2 linked regions of the Glaciimonas sp. PCH181 genome follow. The protein of the gene in region 2 interacts with the protein of the main gene of each other region in a pairwise test. Links are inferred from orthologs where the notes say so. Each region holds a gene or a part of one and is shown on either strand. Other genes may lie near its edges.

The links.
Region 1: the proteins of acpP (region 2) and ybgC interact in binary tests that used the Escherichia coli proteins (3 or more experiments, as listed by UniProt). The link is inferred for Glaciimonas sp. PCH181 from one-to-one orthologs.

What each region holds. Positions count from the first base shown.
Region 1 is NZ_PYFP01000002.1:84,894-93,836, reverse strand. Bases 3,801-6,578 are described here. They hold ybgC (tol-pal system-associated acyl-CoA thioesterase), read right to left. Parts: upstream 5,538-6,578; coding sequence 5,064-5,537; downstream 3,801-5,063. Other genes in these bases: glyA (serine hydroxymethyltransferase), read left to right, coding at 6,095-6,578; tolQ (protein TolQ), read right to left, coding at 4,141-4,842; C7W93_RS13440 (ExbD/TolR family protein), read right to left, coding at 3,801-4,141. In the rest of the region: tol-pal system protein YbgF, read right to left, coding at 1-572; peptidoglycan-associated lipoprotein Pal, read right to left, coding at 587-1,108; Tol-Pal system beta propeller repeat protein TolB, read right to left, coding at 1,330-2,652; cell envelope integrity protein TolA, read right to left, coding at 2,656-3,678; more of C7W93_RS13440, read right to left, coding at 3,707-3,800; more of glyA, read left to right, coding at 6,579-7,339; transcriptional regulator NrdR, read left to right, coding at 7,545-8,009; C7W93_RS13415 (GspH/FimT family pseudopilin), read left to right, coding at 8,121-8,708; C7W93_RS13410 (PilW family protein), read left to right, coding at 8,702-8,943.
Region 2 is NZ_PYFP01000001.1:2,137,379-2,146,233, reverse strand. The notes cover bases 2,551-5,240. They hold acpP (acyl carrier protein), read left to right. Parts: upstream 2,551-3,620; coding sequence 3,621-3,860; downstream 3,861-5,240. Other genes in these bases: C7W93_RS09915 (hypothetical protein), read left to right, coding at 5,187-5,240; fabF (beta-ketoacyl-ACP synthase II), read left to right, coding at 3,891-5,132; fabG (3-oxoacyl-ACP reductase FabG), read left to right, coding at 2,636-3,406; fabD (ACP S-malonyltransferase), read left to right, coding at 2,551-2,582. Outside these bases: phosphate acyltransferase PlsX, read left to right, coding at 1-551; C7W93_RS09940 (beta-ketoacyl-ACP synthase III), read left to right, coding at 548-1,534; more of fabD, read left to right, coding at 1,650-2,550; more of C7W93_RS09915, read left to right, coding at 5,241-5,747; RNA polymerase sigma factor RpoE, read left to right, coding at 5,790-6,419; C7W93_RS09905 (sigma-E factor negative regulatory protein), read left to right, coding at 6,479-7,120; C7W93_RS09900 (MucB/RseB C-terminal domain-containing protein), read left to right, coding at 7,122-8,144; C7W93_RS09895 (DegQ family serine endoprotease), read left to right, coding at 8,161-8,855. UniProt on the Escherichia coli protein: Carrier of the growing fatty acid chain in fatty acid biosynthesis.

The sequences.
Region 1 (8,943 bases), on a different replicon or contig from region 2:
ACGACCGCTTGTTGCGCTGTGATGGCGTTTTTATAGTCACGTTGCGCAAAATAAGAATTGCCCAACCAGTATTGTGCAGAAGGTGCGAAGCCCGATGACGGATAGCGTCTCAGATAATCAGAGAAGGCGGCGGTGGCGCCCTTGTAGTCGCCACCCTTAAAACTCGCCAGCGCTGCATCGTACGATTTCTGCTCGTTGGGATCGATGCTGACTTCTTGACCGTCAACGTTGACTTTTTGCGGCTCCAGTTTGCGCAGACGATTATCCAGATCGACGTAAAAATCTTTCTGACGTTGCTGCGTGTTGGCAACCTCGTTGGTCAATACTTCGATTTGTCCGCGCAGCTTTGCGATTTCCTGGTTTAATTGATCGTTTTGATCCGCCAGGCTCAGCGAGCTACTCTTATCCGCTTTGCTATCGACACGGGCATTGACCGCATCAATTCGGCTGCGAATATCGAGAATCGCCCGACGCGCTTCAGCATCGTCAAACAGACCGGCATGCGCCAGCGGGGCAAGGGAACCTGCGGCCAATATGGCCGCAGTCAGCGTTGATTTAGAAAAAATCCGCATGATCATCGCTGTGCTTATTGGTAAATGATATCTGCGCGACGGTTTTCAGCGTAGGACGCTTCATCAGTACCCAACGCTTTAGGCTTTTCTTTACCCAGCGAAACAGCTTCTACCTGCGTATCGGATACACCTAACAGTGCTAATGCTTTACGGACTGCTTCAGCACGTTTTTGGCCTAGTGCCAGATTGTATTCACGACCGCCGCGATCATCGGTATTACCTTGAATGATGATTTTGCGTACTTTGTGTGATGTCAGGTACTTAGCGTGTGCTTCAACGACTGAGCGGAATTCTTCTTTAACTGAATAGCTGTCGTAATCAAAATAAATGCTGCGCTTGGCCAGGATGCCTTGCGGGTCATTCAGCGGATCGCTAGAGCCAGTATCGACTGCATTGACTGAGCGACTATCGGCAGCGCCATTCATGCCGCTACGGTCTTCAATCTTAGCTTTGTCGTCTAATTTGACAGGTGATGAGCAGGCGGCCAGCAAAACGGCGCTTGAAATGATAAGGGCAAAACTACTGAGATTGCGCATTGTTATTCTCCAGAGAGTGAGTTGGCTACTTTAACTTTAAATCATAGTAAGTCCGCATAACTGCTTATACGTCGTTGCCGCTCCTTGCCGTACCTTCGTACTGCCTGCATCGGGGCGTCTAGTCTAAACAATTATGCGGCCTTACTTATTGCTACGGAATTACTACCAGTGTCTCGGATTGTTAATTCGTTAAAGAATTAACAATCCGAGACACGCGGTGACTACTTCATGAATGGGCCCCAAGTCGGTTCCCGGATATCGCCTGCCTGTACCGTCAAACGTTGCTTGACGCGCCCGTCGACCGAAACCACTGCCAGTGAACCGCGGCGTCCGCCGGACTCCGTGGCGTACATAATGTACTGGCCGTTCGGTGAAAAACTAGGCGATTCGTCTTTGACGGTATCGGACAAACGTTGCTCCTGGTTGTTACTCAGGTCCATTGCATAAAGTTGGAAGCCACCATTCCGACGAGCAATATACGCCAATGTTTTGCCATCTGGCGAAACCCGAGGACTGATATTGTAACTGCCGCTGAAAGTGACGCGCTGTGCATCGCCGCCATTGGCACTCATCTTATAAATTTGCGGGCCGCCGCTGCGGTCGCTGGTGAAGTAAATACTTTGTCCATTTGCTGAAAACTGCGGTTCAGTGTCGATGCCATTCGTATTTGTCAGACGGCGCAAACCGGAGCCATCGGCATTGACTACATATACCTGAGTCAGGCTATCGCGCGCCAGAGCAATCGCGATCTTAGTGCCATCGGGCGACCATGAAGGTGCCGAGTTACTGCCTTTGTAATTAGCAACGACGGTGCGTTGTTTTGTGATCAGATTTTGTACGTAGACCACGGGCTTTTTTTGCTCAAACGAGACATACGCAACCTTTGATCCATCCGGTGACCAGGCTGGCGAAATAATCGGCTCGTTAGAACGCAGTGCAACTTGTGTACCTTCGCCGTCGGCATCTGCAATTTCCAGTCGATATTCTTTGCCGGATTTGGTGACGTAAGCAATACGCGTTGCAAAGGCACCGCGGACACCGATCAACTTTTCATAAATATCATCGGCGATTTTATGTGCAGAAACGCGGGTGTATTGTGGCGATGAAGAGAGCGCCAATGCAGACAACTGAGATGACTTACCCGTATCGAGCAATTTATAGCGCACGTCATAGCGGCCATCCGCCAGCTTGGCGACGCTACCGACTACCAGCGCGTCAGCTCCCCGTGATTTCCAGTCGCCATAATTGATTTGCGCGGCATCGGAAAGCACATCGCCGGTTTCGATAATTTTGAACATGCCGCTGCGTGCCAAATCGGCTTTAATGATCGCCGTAATTTGTTGCGGTGCCAGGTTTTCATTGCTGAAACCTGCGATGGCGATTGGGATTTGGCTGGCTCCTACACCGGCGGTTTCAATGCGTAACTGTGCGTGCACGATAGGCGCTGAGATAAGCGCGCCAACAGTAATACCGATCACTGCGATGGATCTTGCCAATTTGCGTATCGACGTCGGTATTAACGCGTTGAGTGGATTCTTTTTCATAAGTTATTGATCTTTCGGTTTATGGATTCCGATAAAGCTAGAAGGAACAGAACCCGATTTATCTTTTGGATATGGTGCAGATTTTTCAATTGCACGCTTCACCGCTTCGTCAAAACCGGAAACTCCGGAGGATTTTCTTAATTGAATGCCAGCCACCGATCCATCCGGTAACAATTGGACTTCAAATTCTACCGCTGGATTTCCCGTCATGCCATCTGGGACACCAAAGTTAATGTTTCCTTTGATTCTGTTCCCGACCTTTTGCGCATAGCCAGGGTCGCCACGTGGACCTTGTGATTGCGCTGCGGTGCCAGTGCTGTTGGCTGCGCCAGTCCCGCTAGCTTGTCCCTGCAGGCGTTTCATGTCGTCATTATGCCGTTTGTCAGCGGCAGCAGCATCTGCCTGATGGGCTTTGTCAGCGGCAATCTTGTCTTTCTCTTTCTTTACGGCATCCTGTTTTGCTTTCAGTTTATCCGCAGCTTCGGCAGCTTTTTTCTCTTCAGCGTCTGCCTTTTTCTTCGCGTCTGCCAGCGCTTTTTGCTTTTCAGCGGTTTTTTCGGCTAACTTTTCAGCATCTTTTTTCTGCTGATCTTTACGCTCTTGTTCGTCGGCTTTGCGCTGACGTTCTTTATCTTCGCGGGCCTGCTCAGCGCGGTCTTGATCCTTCTGCTCCTGCGCCTTGCGTTTGCGCTCTTTTTCCAGGGCAATTTCTGGATCGGGCAGGATCGGCTCCACCACTTTAGGTGGTGGTGGGGCTTCTCGCACAACAGGTTTAGGTTCGGGTTGCGGGGTGGGCTTTTCTATCGGTTCCGGCGTTGGTGTCGGTTCGGGTGGCGGCGGTTTCGGCGCGGCCTCCCGCACATTCGGATTCCAGATTTCAGCCTCGACGGCAACCGGGACCTGGCTTTGCCAATGCACGCCGATCCACAGAAATGCTACTAATGCTGCATGCACGGCAGCCGCCAGTGTGATGGCGCGCCATCTACCTGGTTCTTTTGGTATTGAATAAGGGGTTCGATCTGTCATGAGCAGACTGTCACTTTGCGGCAGTTCGTCACTTGGTCGCCAATCCGACGCGGTTAATCCCCAGCGTCTTTGCTTCAGAAATCATTTTTATCACTTCGTCATACTTGATATCTTTATCTGCTGAAATCATGACCGGCATATCTGGGCTGTCCTCATGCAGGGATTGCAATCTGGCTTTGATATCGGATTTTTGTAAGGTTTCCGTTTTGCCGCTACCGCTTTTTTGACCATTGATACGCAAGCTGGCGTCGCCATTGGCTTTCAGCGCGATTTCAATGTATTCGGTCGGAGGTGCGACAGATTTTGCAGCGGTCGGCAAGTTGATGACGCTTGGATTGACCATCGGTGCAGACACCATAAAGATCACCAGCAGCACCATCATGACGTCAATGTAGGGCACCACATTGATTTCTGCCTTGAATTTGCGCGGACGGCCGCCGCGCATGGATGAGAAGCCCGTCATTAGCGTGCCTGCCGTTGCAAAATGTTAGAGAATTCTTCGATGAAGCTTTCGAACCGAATTGCCAGCCGATCGACGTCATGCGAGAAACGGTTATAGGCAACGACTGCCGGAATCGCGGCAAATAAACCAATCGCGGTCGCAATCAGCGCCTCAGCAATACCCGGCGCGACCGCTGCTAGTGTTGCTTGCTGCACATTTGCCAAACCGCGGAACGCATTCATGATGCCCCATACCGTACCGAACAAACCAACGTAAGGTGATACAGAACCAACCGACGCCAGAAATGCTAAGTGTGATTCAAGCGCATCCATTTCACGCTGATAGGCAGCGCGCATCGCACGGCGGGAGCCGTCCAATAACGCGGCAGAATCTGTGCTGGCTTTATGACCGACCGATGCTTTGATTTTGCTAAATTCATCCATGCCAGCGGCAAAAATACGCTCCATCGCGCCGGTTTGACCTGCGCCGCGCCGGCGATTCGAGGTCGTTCCTTGATATAACTCTGTCAGATTTCCGCCAGACCAGAAGGCGCGTTCGAATTCTTCGGTTTGCGCCCGAGCGCCCTTGATGGCGAACATCTTGCGGAAAATATACGTCCAGCTCATCACGGAGACTGCTAGCAATAGCAGCATAACCAGTTGGACGAGCACGGAGGCGTTGGTGATGAGGGTAAGAAACGAAAGATCTTGAGTGACGGTCATGGAGGCAGTCTGGATAAAATGGTCTGGGGTAACAGTCTTAACTAACGTGCTCTAGTAGTCAGTACAGCGTAGCTGACATTTTTTAGGGGCGCAGCTAAATGAATTTATAAGGCAGGAGGCGGGCGAAAAGGAACGATTGTAATCGCATCTAGTATTTTTCAGCTTCCCATCTACATGATGTTGAAAAGATAATGAAGACATTTTTGTTGGTTAGATTGCAATCAAATAGTGGCATTTGCCGAGGTAGCAATCGGTGCTGTCGCGGGTTGAATACGATCTAGCACCATTTGCGGAATAGCATGCGGCCGAAAAGTATGCGTATTCACGCAAACCACCTTAATTCGACCGGTTGCTAACAGCTTCATTTCCTCACCATCGCGGCGCCAAGCTTGTTGCACAAAGTCAACTGCCACGCGGCCAACGTTTTCGACAGTGACTGTCAATTTAAGTTCATCGTCTAAACGAGACGGCGCATGGTAATCAAGCGCAGTGCTTTTGACGACGAACATGACTTCGTGAGTTTCAACCAGTCGACTCTGTTCAATCCCTGCCGCCCGTAACCATTCGGTACGTGCGCGCTCAAAAAATTTTAGATAGTTTGCATAAAAAACAACGCCACCAGCATCGGTATCTTCGTAATACACACGGATGTTCCAGCTAAAATCTTCTTTTGGGACGGGTATTGCTGCGTTCATGAGGGAGTGTGCCGATGGGCTTTTCAGGTAATTAACTGTGACGCAGTGGTGTCTGGGAGCTGAGGAGGCTTTGTTTGCGTTGTCTTTGCGTAATATTTGCGGTGAAAATGTAAGACAACGCCCTATCTTTTAAAAAATGAAGCGGGCGAATCCGTACTAATCAGTACTATTAAAGCAATTTTTTTGGCGATTCTTGTTGCAATGCAAAATAATGAGAAATTGTAGCCCATACCGATGTCATTAAGCACTAGAAATCGACAAGATCAGAAGCGTATCTTGTTAGCAGGAAGCTGTTTGCGCAATCTTGCTCTATCCAAGCCCTTCACTTACAATACGTGCACCATTTCGTCTCACGTAACTGGCGCAAAACCGGATCAAAGCAGACTGCCTTGATTTCGGCAAAGGTGGGCATCCACCGGGAAGCGTGAGAGTTTTTCGCCGTGCGCCTGGGCAGCCCGAATGGAACGTACGACTGAGGCTGCCGCATTCCACACTCATTTTGGCCCTCATTCGATGTAGATCCTGAAAAGGTTAACCTCTATCGATTGGAATATCTCATGTTTGAAAAAAACCACACTATTGCCAGCGCGGATCCAGAATTATGGAGCGCGATTCAGAAAGAAAATCATCGTCAGCAAGAGCATATCGAGCTGATCGCGTCTGAAAACTATTGCTCGCCTGCCGTGATGGAAGCGCAAGGCACACAACTCACGAATAAATATGCCGAAGGTTATCCAGGCAAGCGTTATTACGGCGGTTGTGAGTTTGTCGATATCGTTGAGCAACTGGCAATTGACCGGGTTAAAGAGTTGTTTGGCGCTGAAGCTGCCAACGTGCAGCCTAACTCCGGTTCCCAAGCGAATCAGGGCGTTTTCTTCGCTGTATTGAAGCCCGGTGACACGATTATGGGTATGTCGCTGGCAGAAGGCGGTCACTTGACCCACGGTATGGCATTGAATATGTCAGGAAAGTGGTTCAATGTCGTTTCCTACGGTCTTAACGACAAAGAAGAAATCGATTACGATGAGTTGGAACGCCTGGCCCACGAAAAGAAGCCTAAGTTGATTATCGCTGGTGCTTCAGCCTACGCATTGCGCATCGATTTTGAGCGTATATCCAAAGTAGCTAAGGCGATCGGTGCCTACTTTATGGTCGACATGGCGCACTATGCCGGTTTGATCGCGGCTGGTGAGTATCCTAATCCTGTGCCTTACGCTGACTTCGTGACGTCGACCACGCACAAATCTTTGCGCGGTCCTCGCGGCGGTATTATTCTGATGAAAGCTGAGCACGAAAAAATCATCAACTCGGCAATTTTCCCAGGCATTCAAGGCGGTCCGCTGATGCACGTGATCGCTGGTAAAGCAGTGGCTTTCAAAGAAGCGCTGACACCGGAATTCAAGACGTATCAACAGCAAGTCGTGAAGAATGCCGATGCGTTGGCGAAAGCACTGATTGCACGCGGTTTGCGCATTGTTTCCGGTCGCACTGAGTCGCACGTGATGTTGGTTGATTTGCGCGCTAAGAACATTACCGGTAAAGAAGCGGAAGCGATTCTCGGTACAGCGCACATGACTTGCAACAAGAACGCTATTCCTAACGATCCTGAAAAGCCATTCGTCACTTCAGGTATTCGTGTCGGTAGCCCGGCATTGACTACGCGTGGTTTCAAGGAAGCGGAAGCGACTAAGATCGGTAATTTAATCGCCGATGTTCTGGATAATCCGCATGATGCTGCGACGATCGAGCGCGTCAAAGTTGAAGTCAAGAAATTAACCGATGCTTTCCCGGTGTATGGCTGATAGCCATTGCTAATGCCGCTTTATTCTGAATAGCCTGTTTTGCGATAGATATTTAGTTGCGCGGTATGGCTAAAGTAATAAACCACGGGCCCGTTCTGGTGTTTCACTAGAACGGGCCTATGTAATATGGTGATAGAAAAAAGTAGCTATGTAGTGTCAATAGCGCTTAGCGCGTCGATCCACCGGTATAAAGATTGCTGCCATCATGAAATGTCCGTTTTGCCACCATGAAGAAACCCAGGTTCTGGATACCCGCGTGTCGGAAGAGGGCGATGCGATTCGTCGTCGTCGTCGTTGCATAAAATGCGACAAGCGCTTTACAACGCACGAACGGATTGAATTGGTGATGCCTGTCATCGTCAAAAAAAATGGCAGTCGTACCGAATTCGATGGTGAAAAGTTACGCGCCAGTTTGATGCTGGCACTGCGTAAACGGCCGGTTTCCGCGGAATCGCTCGACGAAGCATTGCAAAAAATAAAAGAAAAATTACTCGCCAGCGGTGAACGCGAAGTCCTCTCTGGCCATGTCGGTGAATTGGTCATGCATGAACTAAAACGTCTGGACAAGATTGCTTATATTCGCTTTGCGTCGGTATATAAAAGTTTTGAAGATGTCGCCGAATTCCAAAATATGATCGAAGAATTTTCCAGCCCAGCGCGGAAAAAATAGCATTTATAAGCCTAGGCTTAACTTGCACCCGTTTTCTTTCTGAAAACGGGTCTGCTGCAATAAACAGCGCTAGTATTCAGCCCTCCTTCATTCGATGCGAGGCTGGCCTTCATGCTGCACTCTACCTTTTACATCAAGCGGCTTCCTGTTTTTACCGCGATTGTTCCGCGCACGGGTTTTACCCTGATCGAAATATTGATCACCATGTCGATCATGAGCATTCTGCTCGCAATTGGTTTGCCTTCCATGCGCGATTTCATCGTAAAAACACGCTTGAACGGTAACGTAAATCAATTTATTACCGCTGCAATGCTGGCACGTACTGAAGCGATTAAGCGCGGGCGTTCAGTAGTGCTGTGTCCTAGTGTCAATGCCGAGTTTGATCAAACTGCCGGATGCATCGCTACCGCTATGTCCACCGTGACAGGGGGTGGCCCATCGCGTGATGGCTATGAGTGGAGCAAAGGCTGGATCGTCGTCGTGCCTAAGGCCAAAGACGACAAACCCGTTTTATTGCGGCAAGCAGCACTGGGTCATAACACAATCGTGAATGGAGGAAGGCGAGAGATTAAATATGACGGTATGGGACGACCTGGCGCAAGTTTTACCAGTTTGCTGTTTCGTGATGGTGAATTTGATCGCACGGTGTGCATTAGCGCCAGCGGTCGCATGCGGATAACGAAAGGCACAGCATGCTAATGCAATCGCGCTGCTCGGATAAATTAACCGTACATGGGCATCTGCGGCAATCTGGTATCACGCTGATTGAATTGCTGGTGTCGCTGTTAATTAGCTTTGTATTAATAGCCGCAGTCGCAAGCTTGTATTTGAGTAGCAACGCGAGTTACCAATTAAACGAGGATCATTTACGCTTGCAGCAAGATGGACGTTATGCGATGGCGTTAATGGAGGGTGATTTACGGCAGGCGGGTTT
Region 2 (8,855 bases):
GTGAGGAAGATATCAAGGGCAATGAAATGGTGAAGCAAACGGCCGAGTTGTTACGCGCCGATCATGAAAGAGGCATCCTAAATTTTTATGGCAATGTCGAAGGTAACGATATCTTTGAAGGAACCACCGACATTGTTGTGTGCGATGGTTTTGTCGGCAACGTTACGCTGAAGGCCTCGGAAGGATTGGGGCGGCTTGTTAAAAGTGTATTGACGACAGAATTTAAAAGCAGCATCCTAAATATGATTGGCGCTTTGATAGCGCGTGGTGCGATTAAGGCAATCTCGCGTCGCCTCAACCCATCGCGCTACAATGGCGCAAGTTTGCTCGGTTTGCGTGGCTTGGTGTTCAAGAGCCACGGCGGCGCGGATGCTTATGGGTACGAATGGGCGATCCAGCGTGCATTCGATGCAGCGAAGTACGATGTGCTGTCGCGTATTACGACGACCATTGCAGAGTTGATGCCGCAGTCCGAAGTAGTTTCGGCCCCGGTCGAAGGAGTCGCCAATGCGGCCATCAATATTGAGTCACCCCAACAGAAAACAGCATGACTATCTATAGCAAAATTGTAGGTACTGGCAGTTATTTGCCACCAAAACGCGTTACGAATCAAGACCTGACGGCGCAGTTGGCTGAGAAGGGTATAGAGACCTCCGACGAATGGATATTTTCGCGCAGCGGTATCTCTGCGCGTCATTATGCCGAACCTGACGTTCAGTCCAGTGATCTCGCCGTTGCCGCATCAAAGCACGCTTTGGAAATGGCTGGAATGGTCCCCGCCGACATTGATCTGATCATTGTCGCGACCTCGACGCCGGACCATTTTGGTGGATTTCCCAGCACAGCATGTGTAGTACAGCAAAAACTTGGGATCATTACCGGCGGCGCAGCGTTTGATGTGCAGGCAGTCTGTAGCGGCTTTGTCTATGCTGTTTCGATCGCTGATGCCTTTATTAAAGCAGGCACGCACAAGAACGTACTCGTCATCGGCACTGAAGTATTCTCGCGCATCCTGAATTTTGAAGATCGTACCACTTGTGTGTTGTTTGGTGACGGCGCTGGCGCAGTGGTGATGACTGCTTCGAAAGAGCCGGGAATTTTAGCTACTAAACTGCATGCCGATGGGCGCTATGCGAATATTCTGTGCGTTCCCGGCAAAGTGGCTAGTGGTGTAGTGGAAGGAAGTGCTTTTTTATACATGGACGGTCAGGCGGTATTTAAGCTAGCCGTGTCTGTGCTGGAGAAGGTCGCCAATGAGGCACTGGAGATTGCTGGCCTGCAGGCGTTAGAAATAGATTGGCTGATTCCCCATCAAGCCAATATTCGTATTATGCAAAGTACAGGCCGCAAACTTGGTCTGCCGCCAGAACGGATGGTGGTGACAGTCGATCAGCATGGCAATACATCAGCAGCATCCATTCCACTTGCACTCGATAAAGCCGTACGTGACGGTCGGGTCAAGGCTGGGCAGAATATATTGATGGAAGGCGTTGGCGGTGGTTTTACCTGGGGTGCGATCATTGCAAAGATGTAAGCTGCGCATAGGTCGGGCGCGCCATCATGATGTGATGCCTTCTCCAGGAAAATCTCATCATTTTTCTTATTTCTGATATCGACTTCATTAATTTAATAAAATCACATAAATACGTATGATTAAATTTGCTTTTGTTTTTCCTGGGCAGGGCTCACAAGCGATCGGTATGTTGAACGGTTTTGCTGACAATCAAATTGTGCGTGATACCGTTGCCGAGGCATCCGACGCGCTCGAATTTGATTTGGCGAAGTTAATCGCCGAAGGCCCAAAAGAAGCGCTGGATCTGACTACCAATACGCAGCCTGTCATGCTCACTGCCGCGGTGGCGTTTTATCGGGCCTGGATTGCTGCGGGTGGGCAAGTCCCCGCAATAGTGGCTGGGCATAGCTTGGGCGAGTATTCGGCCTTGGTCGCTGCGGGCGTGATTAATTTTAAGGATGCTGTACCGCTGGTGCGTTTTCGTGCATTGGCAATGCAGGAGGCTGTGCCAGTTGGTCAAGGCGGCATGGCTGCAATTTTAGGATTGTCCGACGAGGATGTGCTCGCAGTGTGCGTCGAAGCAGCGCAGCGCGAAGTGGTTGAGGCGGTTAACTTTAATGCGCCTGCGCAGGTTGTGATCGCGGGTCACAAGGCCGCAGTAGAACGTGCTTGCGAGGCCGCTAAATTGAAAGGTGCAAAACGTGCCTTGTCATTGCCGGTTTCGGCACCATTTCACTCTTCATTGCTTGTGCCTGCATCGAATAGGTTGCGTGAATATATGGCGCCGTTGGTTTTTGCAACGCCTGGAATTACCTTAATTAATAATGTTGATGTCGCCAGCCCTACTGACGCTGCTGCTATCAAAGATGCATTGGTGCGGCAAGCTGCCAGTCCTGTGCGCTGGGTTGAAACAGTCCAGAAAATTGCGAGCGAAGGTACAACGCACATTATTGAGTGTGGTCCGGGCAAGGTTCTTGCTGGATTGACCAAGCGTATTAATGGCGAATTGACGGGCGATGCTATCGTCGATCAGGCGTCTTTGGACAGAGTATTGGCGCTACTTAATTAAGTTGCCGGAACTGCATAAACGAGTTATTTGAACGCGTCACCTAAATAAATATAATGCATATGCAAAATTTGGATCCACAGAATTTAGAAGGCCAGGTTGCTCTGGTAACTGGCGCTTCACGCGGTATAGGCCGGGCAATTGCATTGGAATTGGCGCGTCGCGGTGCGAAAGTCGTCGGCACTGCTACCTCAGAGGCTGGAGCTGATGCAATCACTGCTTACCTGAATGCGGAGCAGCCTAACGGTGGCAAAGGCGTGGTGTTGAATGTAAATGATGCGCCTGCTTGTGCGGCTGTGGTTGAGTTGGTGCAAAAGGAGTTCGGTACGCTCTCCATTTTGGTGAATAACGCCGGGATCACGCACGACCAGCTAGCGATGCGGATGAAGGATGAGGAATGGGATTCTGTGATTTCAACCAATCTGACGTCAGTTGCCCGGCTATCGCGCGCAGTCTTGCGTGGAATGATGAAGGCTAAGCACGGCCGTATTATTAATATTACGTCGGTTGTTGGCTCGACTGGTAATCCCGGGCAAATGAATTATGCAGCCGCCAAAGCTGGTGTCTCAGGAATGAGTCGGGCTTTAGCGCGTGAGATAGGCAGCCGTAACATTACCGTGAATTGTGTAGCGCCTGGTTTTATCGATACAGATATGACTAAAGCGCTGAGTGAGCAGCAAACGGCTGGATTGTTGCAGCAAATTCCACTGGGCCGATTAGGTGCCGCAGAGGATATTGCGGCCGCTGTCAGTTTCCTGGCGTCGGCGCAAGCTGGGTATATCACCGGCACCACGCTGCACGTAAATGGCGGCATGTATATGAGTTGATGTAGTTGAATGTATGCTGCGGTTTGGTTGTAGCGTTCGAAATGAACTGCCTATAGCCATACTTAGGCTTGAGAAGTAAAGTACGTAGTAATAATTTAAGCGCTTTTGGCAGTAGTTGGCTAATTCTTAACCGCCGATGCTAAAAGTGAATTTTCTCTGCGCAAACCTGCTAAAATGCGCGCACTTTCTGTAACCTAATAACTGGAGGCATCACATGTCTGATATCGAACAACGCGTAAAAAAAATCGTCGCTGAACAACTGGGCGTCGCCGAAGCTGACATCAAAATTGAATCTTCGTTTGTTGATGATCTTGGTGCTGATTCACTCGACACCGTAGAATTGGTAATGGCTTTGGAGGACGAGTTCGGCATGGAAATTCCTGACGAACAAGCCGAAAAAATTACTACTGTGCAACAAGCAATTGACTACGCCAAGGCGAATGTCAAAGTATAAATCAGCTTTGAGCGCATCCAGGAGAATCGTTTGAGCCCCTCACGTGAACGCCGTGTTGTGATAACTGGCTTGGGTTGCATTTCACCGGTCGGCAATACTATTGCCGACGCCTGGAATGCAGTCACATCAGGGAAAACTGGTATTGCAACCATCACCAAGTTTGATGCTTCAGCTTTTTCCACGCATTTTGCCGGAGAAGTAAAGGGCTTTAATGTCGAGGAATATATGCCGGCCAAAGAGGCGCGGCATATGGATACCTTTATCCATTTTGGGATGGCAGCAGGGATTCAGGCGATGCAGGACAGCGGCCTGGAAGTTACTGATGAAAATGCCGAACGTATCGGCGTTATTATCGGATCCGGTATCGGTGGCTTGCCACTGATCGAAGATACCCATGCCGAATTGACTAGTCGCGGTCCACGTCGTATTAGTCCTTTCTTTATCCCGGCATCAATCATTAATATGATTTCCGGCAATCTGTCGATTAGATATGGTCTGAAAGGGCCTAACCTAGCGATAGTAACGGCTTGTACTACTGGTCTGCATTGTATTGGTCAGGCAGGACGCATGATTCAATACGGCGATGCCGATGTCATGATTGCTGGCGGCGCAGAGGCAAGTATTTCTCCATTAGGCCTTGGTGGATTTGCTTCGGCACGTGCTTTGTCGACGCGCAATGATGATCCTGCGACTGCATCGCGGCCTTGGGATAAGGATCGCGACGGTTTTGTTTTGGGTGAGGGTGCCGGGGTATTGGTACTCGAAGAATATGAGCACGCCAAAGCGCGTGGCGCCAAGATTTATGCAGAGCTACTTGGTTTTGGGATGAGCGGTGATGCTTATCACATTACTGCGCCGGATCTTGATGGCCCACGTCGTTGCGTTGCTTCAGCATTGCGTGATGCGGGGATAAATGGCGATCAGGTGCAATATTTGAACGCACATGGTACATCGACGCCGCTAGGTGATCAGAATGAGACCAATGCGATTAAAGCCGCCTTTGGTGATCATGCTTATAAGCTGGTCGTTAATTCGACTAAGTCAATGACTGGTCATTTATTGGGTGGCGCGGGTGGTTTGGAGTCAGTCTTTACCATATTGGCTTTGCATCATCAGGTATCGCCACCGACTATTAATATTTTCAATCAAGATCCAGAGTGCGATCTTGATTACTGTGCAAATACGGCGCGGGATATGAAAATTAATATTGCGGTTAAGAACTCATTTGGCTTCGGCGGGACTAACGGTACGCTAGTTTTTGGTAAAGTCTAAGCAGGTCCGTATATACTCAGTCGAACATCAAGTGATGTTTGGCTGAGTATGCTAATGAATCTCCCCACATCTAGCTTGACGCCCCCTAATCCCATGATCTCGGTTGCGATATCGGCACGAGTTGCGCCGTCCGCAAGTTTGTTTGCTATGGTCACTTTGCAAGCTATTGCCGTAGCCTCGATTGGTATGCTGTTAATCGTTGGCGAGATTGGGCATTTTGTGCCTGTTATTGGGGTAGTACTTGGATTGGTGAGTGTATTAATAAGCGTTTGGGGGTGGTTGGGTTATCGACGAACACGTCGTCCGATCCGCATTGTGATTACTGGCAATGGTCAGATTAGCATCGCAGAATTGGCGACTAATACCGTTGTTGGTGCCGATGCTGCCTTTCATGCCCCGGTTATAGCGCATTTGCTTAGTGGTTCTACACTCTGGGCTCATTTATTGTTATTGCGTTTTCAGTTAGGTAACGGGCGGATTAAGTCCGTCGTTATACTGCCTGATTGTATCCCTGAGGATGTATTTAGGGCCCTGTCTGTAGCGTGTCGCTGGATTGCTTCTCGCGGACGTTCAGAGGGCTCAGAGAAAGTGGTATATGAACAGCCAATTGGTTGAACTTATTGCATTGCACTTTGTCCATGCTTCGATCATGCGCGTATGTTGCAAAAGCAAAGGGAATGGGGATTGACGACAGAACGCGAAATTGATCAACTGCTCGTCGAGCGCGTGCAGCGTGGCGACAAAAAGGCGTTTGAGCTTTTGGTAATCAAATACCAACGCAAGCTGATGCGTCTTGTGTCGCGGCTTGTGCGCGATCAGGCAGAAGCTGAGGATGTAGTACAGGAAGCGTTTATAAAAGCTTATCGTGCGCTGCCTCAGTTCAGAGGTGACTCTGCGTTTTATACATGGTTATACCGGATTGGTATTAACACGGCTAAAAATTATTTAGTCACGCAAGGACGTAGGGCGCCGACATCAACTGAATCAAATTCTGAAGAAGCAGAAACTTTTGACGACGGCGAGCAACTAAGAGATATAAATACTCCAGAGTCTTTACTGGCAACTAAGCAGATAGCGCAAACGGTGAACGTTGCGATGGAAGCTTTGCCCGAGGAATTGCGCACTGCAATCACCTTGCGTGAGATCGAGGGGCTGAGCTATGACGAAATCGCAGAAGCTATGGGATGCCCGATTGGCACAGTACGTAGCAGAATATTTAGAGCAAGAGAAGCTATCGCAGAAAAGTTGAGGCCATTGTTGGGTACGGCGATCGACAAACGTTGGTAAAAGCGAAATAGCGGTTTTTCGGGAACGAAGGGGTTGGCCAGGTTTTAACTAGGTGACTTATGAATACCAAAGAAATACCCCAAGAGCAGATCTCTGCCTTGGCCGATAGTGAGTTGTCTAATGCCTATGTGGATATGGCATTGGCAGCGCTACGCAATAATGAAGGCCGTGCAACTTGGGATGTTTATCATCAAATTGGTGACATCTTGCGTTCGGACGACATGGCGTTAACGCTGAGTTCTGATTTTACTTCACGTATGTTTGAACGGCTTAGTGCTGAACCTGCGATGATAGTTGCGCCATTGGCGGTTGTGCCGGTTGCTGCTGAGCACATTGCTGTAAGCAATGTTTCAGCTGCAACCGGCACACGTTCCATGAGACGGTTTGCGCTGCCAAGTATGGCAGCAGCGGCAGCGGTAGCAGCGGTGGCATTTATAGCTGTTCCGCATATGATGAGCACCGATAATCAATCGATGAATCCGGCGATGCTTGCTGCTGCGCAAACGACGCTGGCTTCTGCTTCTAATATTAACGTCGGTTATGGATCCCAAGCGGTCGCAACCACTGCTGGCGATAATGAAGTACTCCGTGATTCGCGGATCGACGAGTATTTATCGGCACACCAACGTTTTTCTCCTTCGCTTTACAGCACTGCGCAATACGCACGCTCCGCCACATTTGCCATAGATGCTGATAATTAATATGCGGCAGACTAAGGTTCTGCTTCGGGTTGCTGTTATTTTTTCGACCTTACTCGCCCTTTCCGCGCAAGCGGAAGGTGGTGCCACGGAGAAACTTTATGACAATCACGAAGCACAGACTCTTTTAAAAAGAATTCAGGCGGCGGCGCAAAAGCTTAATTACTCGGGCACCTTCGTGTATCAACAAGCGAATCAGATGCGCACTTCGCGCATCACGCATATGTTGGAAGGGCGAAATGAAATCGAGAAGCTGGAAGTTCTGGATGGCAAGCCTCGTGAGTATATTCGTCACAACGAGGATGTCACTTGTTACATCCCCGAAACTAAGACGTTGTTGGTTGAAAAACGCGTCACGCAGGATGTATTTCCAGCAATTTTAGCTTCCATTCCGAGTGATTTAACTGATTATTATAATGTGAAGCTGGGCGAAGTTGGCCGGGTTGCCGGACAGGACTGTCAGGCCGTGCTTCTTGAGCCTAAAGATAAAATGCGTTATGGCTATAAGCTTTGGGCCGAGAAAAATTCTGGTCTGCTGCTGCGCGCGCAAACCCTGAATAGTAAAAATGAGATTGTTGAGCAAATTTCATTTACGCAAATCGCTATCGGTAACATCGCCCGCAGTCGGGTCAAGTCGAGCTTTGGTAATACGAGCGGTTGGCATGTAGAGCATACTGCAATGAGTCCGGCTAATTTAAACGATTGGGTCGTCACTGGTATGCCACCGGGTTTCAAAAAGGTAAGGGAATTAAAGCGCGTTGTTATCGACAATCCTCCTGCACAGAACACGACTGGATCAACGCCTGTTCGGCGCGAAGTTTCGCAAATTGTCTTTTCCGATGGTCTCGCTGCCATTTCAGTATTTATTGAACCCGGTAGCCAAAGTCGTACAGAAGGCTCTATGCAACAAGGCGCGTTAAATATCGTCGGTAAACGCCAAGGTGATTTTTGGCTTACGATTGTCGGTGAAGTGCCTGCGGTGGCAATTCGTCAGGTTGCCAATTCGATTGAACTCAAAAATAAATAAGACTGTCATTATGAAAATGGTCCGTATTGCACGTCATGTTTTGTCGACACTTATAGTAGGTGCGACGGTAACGTTTATTGCTCCAGTTTTGGTCAATATGACGCCAGCAGCAATTGCAGCGCCTATGGTTGGATTGCCCGACTTTACTGAGATTGTTGAAAAAGCTGGCCCGGCAGTAGTCAATATTCGCACCACCGAAAAGGTGAAGGCCGATACCGCCACTGGCCAGCCAAACGACGAAGAAATGCAAGAATTTTTGCGTCGGTTCTTTGGTGTTCCGCCAAACGGTGCAGGCAAGCCGCAAATCCCTGCGCCAAAAGGGCGTAAGCCAGGTGGTAAAGCGGCGCAGCAAGAAGAAGTCCCGCGCGGTGTTGGCTCTGGTTTCATCATTTCGGCAGACGGCTATATCATGACGAACGCGCATGTGGTCGACGGAGCCAGCGAAGTGTATGTAAAGTTAACGGATAAGCGTGAATTTAAAGCCAAGGTCATCGGTGCCGATACCCGTACTGATGTGGCGTTGCTTAAGATCGAAGGCACGAATTTGCCGCGTCTGACGATGGGTGATTCAGACAAAATCAAAGCGGGTGAATGGGTGTTGGCAATAGGCTCACCTTTTGATCTGGAAAATACCGTTACCTCTGGCATTATTTCCGCCAAAGCACGTGACACTGGTGATTATTTGCCGCTGATTCAAACCGACGTTGCAGT